One region of the Pseudarthrobacter sp. TE3704 genome, then DNA from elsewhere that is predicted to be linked to it. Evidence: riboswitches for the same ligand, from Rfam matches in the RefSeq annotation. Region 1 holds a riboswitch; the other holds the start of a gene.
The links. Region 1 has a riboswitch for cyclic di-AMP ahead of ACZ9BC_RS20545 (C40 family peptidase). Riboswitches for the same ligand answer to the same signal wherever they lie in the genome.

Region 2: it holds a riboswitch for cyclic di-AMP, as region 1 does, so the genes downstream of both, ACZ9BC_RS06030 (LysM peptidoglycan-binding domain-containing protein) here and ACZ9BC_RS20545 (C40 family peptidase) in region 1, are expected to answer to the same signal.

Annotation. Positions count from the first base shown of each region.
Region 1 is NZ_JBWCCJ010000009.1:116,304-123,675, forward strand. Features, by position in the region: gene ACZ9BC_RS20510 (alpha-mannosidase) at 1-506, opposite strand, end outside; gene fdhD (formate dehydrogenase accessory sulfurtransferase FdhD) at 631-1,509, opposite strand; gene ACZ9BC_RS20520 (molybdopterin molybdotransferase MoeA) at 1,624-3,000, opposite strand; gene ACZ9BC_RS20525 (DUF6457 domain-containing protein) at 2,997-3,290, opposite strand; gene mobA (molybdenum cofactor guanylyltransferase) at 3,306-3,965, opposite strand; gene ACZ9BC_RS20535 (HNH endonuclease) at 4,014-4,514, opposite strand; gene ACZ9BC_RS20540 (NlpC/P60 family protein) at 4,797-5,558, opposite strand; gene ACZ9BC_RS20545 (C40 family peptidase) at 5,717-6,403, opposite strand; cyclic di-AMP (ydaO/yuaA leader) riboswitch at 6,474-6,645, opposite strand; gene ACZ9BC_RS20550 (M23 family metallopeptidase) at 6,782-7,372, opposite strand, start outside.
Region 2 is NZ_JBWCCJ010000002.1:439,145-446,516, forward strand. Features, by position in the region: gene ACZ9BC_RS05995 (metallophosphoesterase family protein) at 70-576, shown strand; gene ACZ9BC_RS06000 (glucose 1-dehydrogenase) at 667-1,560, shown strand; gene ACZ9BC_RS06005 (DUF1810 domain-containing protein) at 1,564-2,007, opposite strand; gene ACZ9BC_RS06010 (DNA alkylation repair protein) at 1,991-2,560, opposite strand; gene ACZ9BC_RS06015 (TraR/DksA family transcriptional regulator) at 2,557-2,913, opposite strand; gene ACZ9BC_RS06020 (aggregation-promoting factor C-terminal-like domain-containing protein) at 2,949-4,286, opposite strand; gene ACZ9BC_RS06025 (hypothetical protein) at 4,448-5,416, shown strand; cyclic di-AMP (ydaO/yuaA leader) riboswitch at 5,602-5,770, shown strand; gene ACZ9BC_RS06030 (LysM peptidoglycan-binding domain-containing protein) at 5,774-6,634, shown strand; gene ACZ9BC_RS06035 (protein adenylyltransferase SelO) at 6,722-7,372, opposite strand, start outside.

The DNA of each region.
Region 1 (7,372 bases):
CCGGCGGTGGATTTGTCACCGTAGGGCGTGGCGGCGAAGGTCCACCCCTGGGCCACATCCGGATTGGCGGCGGCCTCCACGTAGAAATCCACGGCCATACCGCCACCCAGCAACTTCAGGGGAATGTACTGGTTCCGCGGCGAGACGGCCTTGATGATGGTGCCGTCCGGCCGCCAGGCAATGCCCTCGCATTGGAAGCCCGGGGTTTCGATGGTGAAGCCGAGGTCCACCACAACTTCCACGGTGGTGTCCGGCTCGGTACCCCACGATTCGGGGACTTCGCCCTGCAGGCGGAGCCACTTGGTACCCCACGGTTTTCCCCACGGGGCGCCGTGCTCCTGCGGCCGGAATTCCTGCCGCATGGCCTCCAGCGCGGGGACCGGTTCGTCCGGCACATCCCAGCTGCTCAGGGCAAGGGGAAGGCTCCTGCTGTAGACGGCGGGGTTGATGCGCTCACGCACGAACCTCTCCAGGCGGACTTCCGTGATCCGGCGGTCGTCATGCAATGTGGGCCTTCTTCAGAGTATGAAAGTGGACTATCGTGTCCATTCGATGGACAAATCTACCCGCTAGTAGCCTGATATCCAACCCCTTCTGCGAGCGTGCCCGGAAACTCCCGGCGGGGGAAGCTCACGCAGACGGCACGGGAACCACGGGCCCGGTGATGCGGTCATTGCCGGCGTACACGTTCAGGCTGGTACCCCGGCTGAATCCCGCAAGCGTTACCCCGCCGGCTTCGGCCAGTTCAACGGCCAGGCTGGAGGGAGCGCTCACGGCGGCCAGCACGGGAATTCCTGCCATGGCGGCTTTCTGGACCAGCTCGAAGGATGCCCTGCCCGATACCTGGAGGATCGTTCCGCGCAGCGGGAGGAGGCCTTCGCGCAGCGCCCAGCCCACCACCTTGTCCACGGCGTTGTGCCGCCCCACGTCCTCGCGGAGGCACAAAAGCTTCACGCCGCCGTCGTCCTCCACCTTGAACAGGCCGGCCGCGTGCACTCCCCCGGTGTCGTCAAAGAGGCGCTGGGACTGGCGGAGCAGTGCCGGCAGCGAGGCAAGGACCTGGGCATCCACCGTCACGGGATCGGACTGCGGGCTGTAATGCGAGGATTTGCGGACCGATTCTATGGAGTCCGTACCGCAGATGCCGCAGGAACTTGACGTATACACGTTGCGTCCGGTGGCAGGAAGCGGGACGTCCGGCCGCAGCTGCGCCTCCACCACGTTGAATGTCTGGACTCCGTCTTCGTCTTCACCTGCACAGAACCGCAGGGAAACGAGCTGTTCAGCGGACCAGATGACACCCTCGGACACCAGGAAACCGGCCACCAGGTCAAAGTCGTCACCGGGCGTCCGCATGGTGACGGAGAAGGAGAGGGAGCCCAGCCGGATTTCCAGCGGTTCCTCAACAGCCAGGACGTCCTCCCGGTACCGGACCGGGAACTCGATGGCATTCGGTGAGCCATCCAGAACATACTTGTGCACCTTGCGGCGCTGGGTTACGCGTCCCATCTCCCACCTTGCCTGTTCATAACTCCATCATGACAACCGCGGGGACCCGGCTCAACCAGGTGCACCGCGGAACCAACCCCTCTTAACCTTGCACCCTTTAACCCTGCGCGCTGCTCAGCCAAGAAGGGCACTCCAGTCCACCGGACCATCCGCGGCTTTGGTGCCCGTCCGGGCATTCCGGCCCGCACTGCGGGGCTTGGCCTTGGCCGGGGCTTCAGCGGGCGCGGGAATAGGCGGACCCCACGGCAACGCGAAAGCCGGCACCGGCTCACCCAGCTGCACACCGTGTGGCGGCACCACCAGGACGCCGTCGGCAGAAGCCAGTCCCCGCATCATCCCGGGCCCCGTGTGCTGGGCCGGGGAAGCCATGCCGTAGAGGAGGCGGAAAGGCATCAGCCGGGTGCGCCCGGGATCGGGTTCGATCAATGTTCCGCACGGCACCTCCTGCACGGAGGGCATGGTGCCGTGGCCCAGGGCAGCCAGAAGCGGGGCACCCACCGTTGACAACGCCATCATTGCGGCAAGCGGATTTCCCGGCAGGCCCAGCACGAACCTGCCGTCCGGCAGCTCGGCCAGGACGGCGGGATGCCCGGGGCGCATAGCCACGCCGTCGATGACCAGCCGCCCGCCCAGCTCAGCAACCGCGCGGCGCAGGTGGTCCGTGCCGGAGCGTCCTGTCCCGCCTGTGGTGATCACGACGTCGGCCGGCAAGTCGGGTGCGCCGGGTGCCTCCGGGACCACGTCCTCCAGGCCGGCGAGCCATTCCTCGTAAGAATCGCCATTTTTCTGCTGTCCCCCGGCAATGCCACCCAGCATCGCGACCACGGCCGGCAGTTGGGGACCGAAGGTGTCGCGCACCTGGCCCGGAACCGGAAGGCCCTCGGCCACTACCTCGGAGCCGGTCAGCAGCAGCCGCACCAGGGGTTTGCCTTGGACGTGCACCTCGTCGTGGCCGGCAAGGGCAGCGAGTGCCAGATGCGCGGGATTCAGCTCCACCCCGGCTTTGACCAGGATGTCCCCTTCCCTGGCCTCCTCCCCCGCCCTCCGGATGTGCTGGCCGTTGCGCGGCTCCCCCGGACGCGCGGTTCCACCGGTTTCCAGGATGGGGAGCCCGTCGTCGTCCTTGCCCAGGACGGCGCTCTCGCTGCGCAGTATGGCCTTGCCGCCGGGAGGAATCAGGCCGCCGGTCACGATGGGGCTGGCCTGGTGCGGTGCCAGCCTGGCTCCCGGCTCAACCAGGATCCACGGGCCGGTGCCGTTGACAGCCCATCCGTCCATGGCCGAGGACGCATAGTGCGGCATGTCCTGCAGTGCCACAATGTCCTGGTCCAGGCGGCGGCCCAGGGCAAGCTCCAGCGCCACCGGGCCGGCAGGAATCGGCGTGGCAGCATCAAACGCTGCCTGCCGTGCTTCTTCCCAGGTGTGGGCAAGGTGGTGCGGCGTGTCCTGCCCTTCGGGTCTACCTGCTTCTCCCTGGGGTTCCCCGGTCATTCGCCGGGGGTCCCGGCGGCTTCAGCGTCGTAGTCGGCAGCAAGTGAACGCGCCACGGCCAGGGCCGAGTCCATGGACGCGGCATCCGTCGTGCGGCCGGAACCGGAGGCCAGGCCCGCGGCATAGCCGGCAATGAATGTGGTGAGCGGAGCAGCCGGACGGACCACGGAATGGGCTGCTACGCCGGCAAGGGACAGGATGGCGTTGACGTCCACCTGGACATCCTCGAGTTCATAGGCCTGGAGCAGCGACCTGCACCATTCCTCCAGCGTTTCATCCTGGCTCTTCATGAACTGCCTCCCACGTTAACTGCGGCCGGGACGGCCATGGTCCTTGTCCTGGTTGCCGGCGGCAATCCCTAGTGCGGCGGCATCGTCCCACGTATCCACGTCTGCTGTGGACGCGGCGGGGACGCTGACAAGCTGCACGTCCAGACTAGCAAGGAGCGAGCGGACAGAACCGTTAATCAGGGCCCCCCTGGCCGCAAGGTCCTGCGCAGCCTTTTTTAGCGCAGCTGTGCGGTAAAAACCGGCCAGTGGCTGGATGCGGCCTTCCGGTGTCCCGTCCTCAGTCCGCGCCAGGACTGCGTCCGCCCCCGCACGGTGCCCGGCCGTCAGGGACGTGTGGAGCACGCTGACCGCGTCGGTCACCAGCGGCATGTCGCAGGCGAGCACCAGTGTGTAGTCGGACTCCGACCCCGCGCCCGCGAGGGTATCCAGACCGGCGGCAATCGCGGCTGCCGGGCCGGCGAACTCGGGCTCTTCACGGCAGGAGAGGATCCCCGCCGGCACCAGCCCGGGAGGACCCACCACCACAATGCGCCGGGCCTCTGCAGCGGCAGCAAGGGAGCGCTCGAGGAGGCTGGCGCCCTGGAATTGCAGGTTCTGCTTCGGTACTCCGCCAAGCCGTGCGGACCGGCCCCCCGCCAGGATCAGGGCATCAAAGGACGGCGTGTTCGCTTCCACAGTCCCAGCCTACCGGCGGTTGCGGATGTGGCGGGGTGCAGAGGCAGGTCAGGCAGCACGTTCGGGCAACAGGAACGGATCCCACGCCGGCGTGGGCTTTTCCAGTTCCTTAATCTGCCAGATGGTGCCGTGCGGAGGCTCCGGCACGAACCGCAGCTTCCAGCCCATTTCGGCCGGGGTATGGTCCCCCTTCGCGTTATTGCAGCGGAGGCAGGCGGCAACCAGGTTCTCCCACGAATCGGCACCACCGCGGGATTTTGGATGGACATGATCGATGGTGTGGGCCGCTTTTCCGCAGTACGCGCACTTGTGCCCGTCCCGCCTGAGCACACCCCGGCGGCTGACGGCGGTGGCGTGGTTGTATCTGGGACGGATGTAGCGGTTCAGGAGAATCACGGACGGGCGGCCCAGAATCTCCTGGGGACCCACCACGGGATCGTCCCCCTCAGCCACCACGCTCGCCTTGTTGGTCAGCACAAGCACCAGCGCCCGGCGGAATGAAATAACCGCCAGCGGTTCATATCCAGCATTCAGAACGAGAGTGCGCATGCACGTACCTCTTCACGGCCGCACCCGTCAGGGGCACGAGGGCCGGCTGCCCTCGGCATGGTCCGGGCTATGGATCGACACCACAAGAGTAAACAAAGAAGTCCACTATCGGCTAATCTGGCCGGCATCGCCCTCCTGCATCACGGGGGCGCAGGGGCGGGTCATCGGATGTGCGCGGTCCGTTAAACAAACATGACCCCTGCCACAAAGGCAGGGGTCATTTCGTTAGGCAGACAGTCCTTCAGGTCAGCCGGGGATCAACCAGGCGTTCCGTCGGGAACATCAGTTCACGCGGATGAATACCGGGCCGGAACCTACGTTGGCGCTGAAGACAACGGTCTGGTTGCCGTTGTAGCCGCCGTGCACGGCCTGGCCGTTGCCGGCGTAGACAGCAACGTGGGCCATGCCGGCGCCGCCGTCGGCGTAGTAGATCAGGTCGCCGGGCTGGGCTTCGGCGGCACTGACCGTGCGGCCGAGGGACAGGTAGCCTGCAGGCCAGTCGTGGAAGTTGATGCCCACGGCGGCCAGGGAGTTGGTCACCAGCATGGTGCAGTCCTGCATAACACCCAGCTGGGCGTAAGCGGCGGACAGGATGGCTGCACCCTTGCCGCTGGCCGAGGCCGGAGCTGCGGGGGCGGCAGCAGCGGTAACCGTGGCAGTGACCTTCGGAGCTGCAACAGGCTGGGCCGCCGGAGCGGCTTCCTGAACCTCAACCTCGGGCTCTTCCGCGACAACAACCGGGGCCGGGGTGGTGGTCACTGCCGGCTTTTCGTAGGTGATGGCGATGGTGGAAGCCGCGGAAATGGGGGCTTCAACAGCGGACTCGACTTCCAGGGTCGAGGCGGAAGCGGAGTCCCGCTGGATGTTGGCATCAGCAGCGTTGGCTGCAATGCCGCTCGTCAGGACCAGGCCGGAAGCGGCGGCAATAACCGCGGCCTGGCGGCCCACGCCGCCGGCGTTATCGCCGACAGCCTTGGCAATGACGGCGATTGAGTTGGTTTTGGTGACCTCGGCGCGGTGCCGTGCGGTAGCACGAGTAGTCATCAGTTCTCTCTTTCGATTTCCTCGGGGCCTGTGGGCAGCCCGAGAGTTTTGGACGCGCCGGCATCTTGGGGGTATGTCGGCGCGCCCCGAACGGGGATGTGTGATTTAGCGAAAAACGGGGGGCAAAGAAATAGTTCCCGGGGCCGAAGCTCCAAGAACTATTTGCCGGCCAGGGTGTAGAACGAGGAGGTTCCGGTGGCGGCCACAGAGTGCAGCAGCGTGCCCTGCGAAGGGTTGAGGGCGCTGATCATCATGCCGTTGCCGACGTAGATGCCCACGTGTGCGCCGCCATTCTGCATGACCAGGTCGCCAGGCTGCGGGGTGGAGGTGGGCGTCATGGCCGTCCAGGCGTTGACGCGCGGGATGCTGATGCCGGCCTGGGCGTAAACCCACTGGGTGAAGCCTGAGCAGTCCCAGCCGTTGGGGGTGGTGCCGCCCCAGACGTAGGGGCTCCCGATGCCGGTGTAGGCGATGGCTGCGAGGCCGGAGGTGGCTGCTGAGCTGGCCGCCGCCAATGCCTTTTCTGCGGTGGATGCAGTGATGGCCGAAGCTGAATCTTCGTCGGCGTCGGTGGAGGTGTCGGTGGACTGGGCACGGACCGGCTCGATCTTCGGCGCAGCGATGGTGGTCACCACGGGGCGTTCGAAGGAAACGGTTGCGGTGGGCTCGGCGGTGACGGCAAGGGCGGTCTGCGCGGAACCCGACTCGGTGGAAGCGGAGATACCAGCGGTGGTGTCCGCTGCAGTGGCAGGCAGTCCCATACCAAGAACAAGACCGGAAGCAGCTGCGACAACTGCTGCCTGGCGACCTACTGTCCCGGCATTGGCACTAACAGCCTTGGACATGGCATCCAAAGGGTTGGTACGAACCGTTTGTGCACGGTGGCGCGCAGAATTATGGCGTGAAGACACGAAGGTAGCCTCTCCCAATGCCTGCGAGGTGAGCTGTCGGATTCGGATGGGAGTCACCCGGCCGCGCGGCTTCCTAAGGAAGCTTTGCGACTTAACCCCAAGGCCTTCATGAAGAAGGCCAAAATTGGTTCCCCCGCCCCTGCCAGACGATGAAATGCGAACGGACCTTGAGCGGTGGCAGAGCTAGGCAATCCACTCAAGAGCGTCAACTTCGGAAAAGTTGACGCGAGTTAGACGGTACAGGAGTTTTGCAGCAATGTCACATTCAGGTCACGGCTGGTAACACCCATGTGAGAGATTGCACTCATTTGACTAAAGCCAGCGGGTGGGATCGACAACTTCGCCGTTGACCTGCACCTCAAAGTGGAGATGGCAGCCGGTGGAGGCTCCGGTGGTCCCGCTCAGCGCGACAACGTCGCCGCGGGAGACCGTCTGGCCTTCTGTCACGCTGAAGGACGACAGGTGGTTGTAGGTGGTCTCCAGGCCGTTGCCGTGGTCCACCACTACGCGGTTTCCACCGCCGTACTGGTGCCAGCCAACAAATGTCACGGTGCCGGTGGCAGCAGCGAGGACGGAGGTGCCGCACTGTGCCACATAATCCTGGCCGCGGTGGAAGTCGCCGGAGCCGCCGGTGATGGGGCTGACCCGGTAGCCGAAGGGGGATGCAGTGGACATGGTGGCGAGCGGGGCACCAAGGCTCCCGGCAGAAGCGGCGCTCGAGACGGCCCCGGCAGACTGGGCACTCAGGAGCTGCTTAAGCTTGCCGTCCGGGTCAGCCTGCGTGACAACGGCCGAGCGGCTGAAGTCAATCTGGGCTCCCGCCTCGGCGGTGACAGCCGGCTGGGGCGTAACTGCCGAGGCAGCGACGGGTGTGCCTCCGCCGTCGGTGGCCATCACAGGGCT
Region 2 (7,372 bases), on a different contig from region 1:
ATCACCTCCAGCCCCCAGATTACGTCCACGCGGCGGGCCGGAACAGGCCCCGCATGGCAGGATTTCCCTATGCCGCTCAGCCTCCTCCTGATTGCCGATACCCATGTCCCCAAACGGGCCAGGGACCTTCCCGCCCAGGTGTGGTCCGCCGTCGAACACGCCGACGTGGTGTTCCATGCGGGGGACTGGGTGGAAGCGGCATTGCTGGACCGGTTCGAACAGCGGAGCCGTTCGCTGGTGGGCGTGTACGGGAACAATGACGGACCGGACCTGCGCAGCCGCCTCCCCGAAACGGCGCACGTCACCGTGGAAGGCGTCCGTTTTGCCATGGTGCATGAGACCGGGCAGGCCAAGGGGCGGGAGTTGCGGTGCGAGGCCCTTTTCCCGGATGCCGATGTCCTGGTTTTCGGGCACAGCCACATCCCCTGGGACACAACCTCCCCGGGTGGCCTGCGGCTGCTGAACCCGGGCTCTCCCACGGACCGCCGCCGGCAGCCCGCCTGCACTTTCATGACGGCGACGGTCGACGGCGGCAAGCTCACGCGGGTGCGCCTGGTGGAAGTCCAGCGGGTGTAATCACGGGTTGGCAGGTGGCCGCTCGATGCCTAGGCTTGAACGGTAAGCATGCTTAGCTTTTGGAATCCACCAACCACCAGGAGGACCACCATGACAGACCAGTACACCTTCCGTAACCCGGTCACCGCCTATGAGCAGATCTCCCCGCCGGAACAGCACCAGCCCGAGCCCGGCCTGGATGCGGAGCTGACGCCCAAGGCGGACCTCGGGGAGGACACCTACCGCGGTACCGGCCGTCTGGAGGGCCGGAAGGCGATCGTCACGGGGGCGGACTCCGGGATCGGCGCGGCGGCGGCCATCGCCTTCGCGCGGGAAGGGGCCGACGTTGTCCTGTCGTACCTGCCCCAGGAGGAGGAGGACGCTGCCCGGATTGCCGGCATCATCGAAGCCGCGGGCCGCAAGGCCGTCAAGGTTCCCGGGGACCTCAAGGACCCGGTGGTCTGCCGCGAGGTCGTGGACACGGCGGTGGCTGTCCTGGGCGGCGTGGACATCCTGGTCAACAACGCGGGCAAGCAGGTGGCGCAGGAGGAGCTGGCCAACATCACCGACGAGCAGTTCGACCACACGCTCAAGACCAATGTGTATGCGATGTTCTGGCTGACCAAGGCCGCACTGCCGCACATGCCTGCCGGTTCCACCATCATCAACACCACGTCCGTACAGGCCTACAACCCGTCGCCGACGCTCGTGGACTATGCCACCACCAAGGCCAGCATCAACAATTTCACCAAGGGCCTGGCGCAGCAGCTGGCGCCCAAGGGCATCCGGGTCAACGCCGTTGCGCCGGGGCCCATCTGGACCCCGCTGCAGGTCAGCAGCGGCCAGCCGAAGGAGGACCTGCCGGAGTTCGGGCAGTCCACTCCCCTGGGCCGCGCCGGGCAGCCCGCGGAACTTGCGCCCGCGTACGTGTTCCTCGCCTCTCCGGAGTCCAGCTTCGTCATTGGTGAAACGCTGAACGTCAACGGCGGCAGCCCCACGCCGTAGCGGCTACGCGCCGTCCTGTTCAGCCAGCAGGGCGTCGGTGGCTTCGTCCGGCTGGCCGTCGAAAAACTGGGCCAGGACGGTTTTGAACACCGTTTCGCCCGGCGCGGCGCGGAGGAAAAGGGTCATGGACGACTGCAGTTTGCGGGCGTCGATGCCGCCCAGGATGTCCTCTGCGGCGCGCCCGGCGTGGTTGGTGAGTGCTTGGGCGCATTCGAGCAGGCGCGGTCCCAGCACGTCGTGCTCAAGGTATCCGCGGGCTTCGGCCAGCGAACTGATGGCATATGTCCGGGACGTTGCGCTGTGCCCCAGGCCCGCGATCTGCGGAAAGATGAACCACATCCAGTGGCCGGATTTTCGGCCCAGCTGCAGCTCTGCCAGCGCCTGATCGTAGGTTCCGCCGCTGTCCTGCGCCGAGACGAAGCGTTCGAGGTCAAAGGGCTCGTTCATGGCTGTCTCCTTGTGGTGGGGCTTCTGGTCTGGCTTGCTGGTCAATCAGGGCCGCCGCCTGGCGCAGCCGTGTATCCGGGTCCTTCCGCCACCGGGCCAGGACAACGTCCGCCCTCTGCCGGTCCCGGTCGGGCAGCCCGGCAAGCAGCGGCACCACCACATCGGCCACCAGCGGATCGGCGAGTTCCCAGGTCTGCGCGGAGCGGAGGAAGCCCTCCATCCGGGTAAGGTCGGAGTGCCGGAGGACACCCACCCTGGACTGGAGCAGCACCACGGCCGCCAGCCGCCGTTCGAAGACGGGCCGGGCGCCCGGCTTCGGCTGGCCCCACAGGGCGGAGGCGAGCAGGACCACGCCGTCATGGTCCAGGTCCTTGTACTTCCGGAGTGCATCGCGGACGGTTCCCCGGACTGCGCCCACCGAGGAACCGTAGGAGGCGAGGGCCCCGCCCAGCCTGCCCCCGACGTCGTCCGCCCGGTACCAGGCACCCTCGTTCTTCAGCGTGCGGTCAATGAATCCTGCCGCCGCCGTGACAGTGTCCGCGGCGCCGCTCACTGGCGCCCCGCCGCAGCGTGGTTGATGCAATACGGCGTCCAGGGCCGGGCCTCCAGCCGCCCTTCGGCTATGGCTTCACCGCACACGGCGCAGCTGCCGTAAGTCCCTGCCGCAAGGCGTGCGAGGGCGGCTTCCACCTGGTCCAGGCCTGCGCTGCTCTGCTTCAGAAGCGCCGAAGCCTGCGAGAGTTCGAAGGCGATGGTGGCGCCCTCCGGATCGTGTTCGTCATCCACATTCGAGTCCTGGCGGGCCGAGTTGGCCGACGCGATGTCCGCGCGAAGGGACGGAAGCAGGGCCACCTTCCGTTGCCGCTCCTCCTCGAGCATGATCCGGAACCGTTCGAAATCAGGCATGTGAAAAGCGTAACCGCCCGTGCATCCAGTGGGGGTCAGTACCAGTTTTTCGCCACGGAGTGGTTCCAGGCCGCGCACGGCGAGCCATACCGTTCACGGATGTAGCCAAGGCCCCACTCGATCTGCGTGCGGTAGCTGGTGAGCCAGTCACCGCCGGCGCTGGCGTACTTTCCCGGCGGCAGCGCCTGCGGGATTCCATACGCGCCGGAATAGGGGTTGGTGGCGGTGGTCAGCCAGTTGGATTCCTTGGTCCAGAGCTGGGCGAGGCACAGGAACTGGTCCTGGCCCCAGCCATAGGCGCCCAGGCGGCCGGAGGCATAGGTCTTTGCCCCCGCCGGATCGTTGACGGCGCCGCCGGGCACGGAAGGTACGACGACGGCGGGCGGGACAGGCGGGACAGCAGGCGCCGGCGGAGGTGCTGGAGCGGCGGGAGCCGCCGGGACAGGATTCGCCTGTGCCGGATTAGGAGGGGCCGGATTGGGAGGGGCGGGGTTCAGGAGGCCAGGATTCGCGGCCGGCGGATTCTGAGCTCCGGCACCGGCACCATTGGCGGCGGCTGCCGCGTGCCGACGGGCCTGTTCCTCGGCGGCCGCCCGCTTTGCCGCCCGGGCTCCCTCATAGGCGGCGAGCGCCGCCTGGCCCTGCCGGTACTCCTCCTCCACTGCCGCCGTCGTCCCCTTGAGGGAGGCAAGCTGTGCGGTCAGTTCCCCGCTGCGCCGCTGTTCCTCCCCTATGTGTCGCGCCACTGCATCCTGTGCGGAACGCGCTGCGTCCAGTTTGCTTTTTGCCTCCGCGGAAAGGCGCTCGCGCTCTGCCCTTGCAGCCTTCTCCCGGTCGGCCAGCGAGGCAGTGATTTTCCCGCCGGCCGCCGCCTTGTTGACGAGGGCTGCGGTCTTGTCACCCACAATGTGAACGACGTTGAGTCCATGGACGCTGTTGGCCTCCAGGGCGTCCAGGGCCACGAAGAAACCCATGGCTGTCCCGCCGGTGCGGTAGGACTGGGCGGCCAGCGCTCCGATCTCCCTCCTGTGCTGCAGCAGTTCAGCGCTTGCCCGGGCAGCCTGCGCGGCCAAGGCGTCCACCCTGGCGGTGGCGGACTGCAGGGCGGCGTCGGCCACGGCATAGTCCGCAGCCGATGTCACTGCGGCGCTCCCCAGCGACTCGGACTGGGCCTGGAGACCGCTGAGCAGGTCATTGATCCTGTTGATTTCGGCGGCCTTGCCGGCCGCCGTTTGCTGGGCCTTCTGCACGTCCTCCCAGGACGGATACCCGCCGGGCGGCGCCTCGTCCGCGGACGCCGGGAGCAGCACGGCCGAAGCGGTGAAGGCAACGGCCAGCAGGCCTCCCAGCAACGGGGATCTCGCCTTGGTCACGAACGGGGACATAGTTCCGAAGCCTACCGGTGGCACAAAGGCCCCGTGGGTCACAGTAGCCACATCGTTACATTTCCGTGTGGTGGATACGAAAGCTGAAGACAGCTGTCGCGTAGCACCCGATTCCGCCCTCGGGGCAGTGCCGATCCTAGACTTGTCCCATGGGCGGGAACAGCGCACCGGCACGCACTCGAGCGCTCCTTCCACGCCTTCGCCGCCTGCGGCTCCTGGCCGCAGCGGCAGCGCTGGTGGCGGTACAGGCAACGTCGGCCTGCACGCCGACGCCGGCGCCGCGGGCTACCGGGCCGGCACCGACTGCCGCAGCAGGGCAAGGACCCATAGCTGTCGAGCTAAACCAGTCGCGGGACCAATATGGCAAGCCTGAGGTCCAGCTGCAGCTCACCAATACGTCGGACGCTGCTGTGACGGTGATCCAGGCCGAAGTCATCTCTCCCTTCTTCAAAGGAGCGATCAGCTGGATGCCCGCCGGGGGTGGCATCGAACTGCCGCCCGGCCAGCCGAAAAGCCTGCCGGCGGCGCTTCCCGCTGCAACGTGTGAGGAGCACCCGTCCCCGGACGGGGAAACGGCGACGGCCACCGTGCTCGTGACCTCACCCGGACAGGCCCGGCGCCGGCAACTGACCTTCAACGCCTCAGATCCATTCGGGGTCCTCCGGCGCAACAATGGCGAACTCTGCCTCGCCACCGCAGTAGCCGCCGTGGCGGACATCCGCCTGGGCACCCAGCTGGAGGTGGCGCCGGACGCGCGCACTGCCGTCGTCCATCTTGTGGTGGCCCCGCACATGGCAGCAGATAGGACAAACCCGGACCAGGCGGCCCGATCCCTGACCATACGGAGCATCGGCGGCACTCCCCTGCTGGCCGAAGCGCCCTGGAATCCCTGGCCGGAAAACCTCACCGTCGCGGCGGGTGACGGGCCCAGTCAGTTCCCATTGCACTTCCGCCCCGCCCGCTGTGACCCGCATGCAATTGCGGAGGACAAAGTGGGCACTGTCCTGCCTCTCCACGTCACTGTCAACGCCAGGGAGGGACCCATCCGCGTTCCAGCAGAAGCAGTGTTACGTGCGCAACTTTATGACTTTGTTACGCGGTCCTGCGCGCAGGGTTAGCAGCGGACTATTAGGCGAGGTCAAGACGGGATCCTTCTGTGCAATCAAGACGATTGCCTAATCCGAGAGGAGGGCCTCGTATGTTATCCAAATGTGACAATCAGCGGCTGGGCGGGTTATGGTCTTTCACGTGTCCCTCCCAAGCGGGACATTCCCCTCAGCATGCCGAGCCCTGCCGCTGATACGGGATTCAATCGCTTTCCTGTTGGCAGGGACGGGGGAACCAAGTTTCCGCGGCTTTTTAAAGCCTTGGGGTTAAGTCGACAGCGCCTCGTTCCGTTCGGGGTTGCTTTCGGCCGGGTATCTCCAACCCGAACCCGACAGCTCACCCCGCAGGCATGGGAGAGGCGATCAACCGTGTCAAAAAATTCCATCACCGCCCGTCACCGCGCGACTCCGGCCCGCTCAATCGTGCTTCACGGTTTGGCTGTTTCCGCCAAGTCCCAGGCCCGGACGCTCGGCCGCCCGGCCCTCGCAGTTGCCGCTGCATCCGGCATTGCGTTCGGCGTCGGAGCTCCGGCCCATGCAGGCGTGACCGGCCCGGACAGCACCGAAGCCACTAACGTCCAGGCCTACTCAGCGCCCGCCGCCGCAGTTGCCGCCCCCGCAGCAGCAGCCGCCGCCAACGTCCACACCGTTGTTTCCGGTGACACCCTGGGCGCCATCTCGGCAGCCAACGGCGTCAGCCTCAACGATGTCCTCGCCGCCAACGGGCTGGACATCTCCACCATCATCTACCCGGGTGACCAGATCACCATCCCGGGCGCCGGATACGCAGCACCCGCCGCCGCTCCGGTCCAGGCCGCATCCGCTCCCGCGAACACCGGCATGAACATCTCCTACGCCTCCACCGCCCCCGCTCCGGCACCGGCCCCCGCACCGGCACCGGCTGCTCCCGCCGCCACCGGAACGGGCACCGGCGCAGCCATCCTGGCCAACGCCTACGGCCAGCTCGGCGTCCAGCAGGATTGCACCGCCATGGTGGAGAAGGCCCTCCGCGCCGTCGGCAAGTCCGTGGGAGACCTGGCCCCGGGCCAGTTCTACCAGTACGGCTCCGTGGTGGGCACCCCTGCCCCCGGTGACCTGGTGATCACCGCCGGCCACGTTGGCGTCTTCGCCGGCAACGGCCAGGTTGTCAGCGGCGGCGTTGACGGCTTCAAGACCGAGGTCCACTCCATCAGCTGGCTCAGTGGAGCTTCCTTCGTCCGCGTAGCTTAATTCCGCAGGCGCACCGAAGAAGCGCAGACAAGGGCGGCAGCCGGGATATCCCGGCTGCCGCCCTTGTTTCGTTCCCGGTCTTCCGGGCTACGTACCGCAGAAGGTCATGTAGGTGCCGAAGTCTTCCGGCGGGCCTTCCGTATAGCGTTCAAGGCCCGGGCGTTCATCGTAGGGAGCAGTGACGGCCTGCAGCAGCCCGTGCAACGGATCAAGGTCCCCCTCGGTGGCGGCCGCGAGCGCTTCCTCCACGAGGTGGTTGCGCGGGATGTACACCGGGTTCACCGAATCCATCAGGTCAGCGTCGGGATCCAGTGCCAGCCACTGCCCGGCCCAGGCGTCGAACGCAGCGAGGTCCAGGACCATGCCGCGGGCCGGCCGGACGTTCCCCCGCGCTGCCTGGCCGAGGTTCCGGAAGAACTGGGTGTAATCGACGGGCCCGTCCTTGAGCAGCGCCACAACCCCGTCCACCAGCTCCGATGCTGCGGCGTCCCCGGGGCTCCCGGCAGGGGCTTCCGGCAGGCCCAGCTTGGTTTTCATGCCGCTGAACCAGGCATCACTGTACTGCTTCCGGAATTCGCCCAGGGCTTCCACGGCGGGGGTAACGGCCTGCTCCTGGTCCTCATTGAAAAGCGGCAGCATCGCTTCGGCGAGGCGGGCGAGGTTCCATTCGGCCACCACGGGCTGGTTGGCGTACGCATAGCGCCCGCCGACGTCAATGGAGCTGTAGACCGCGGCGGG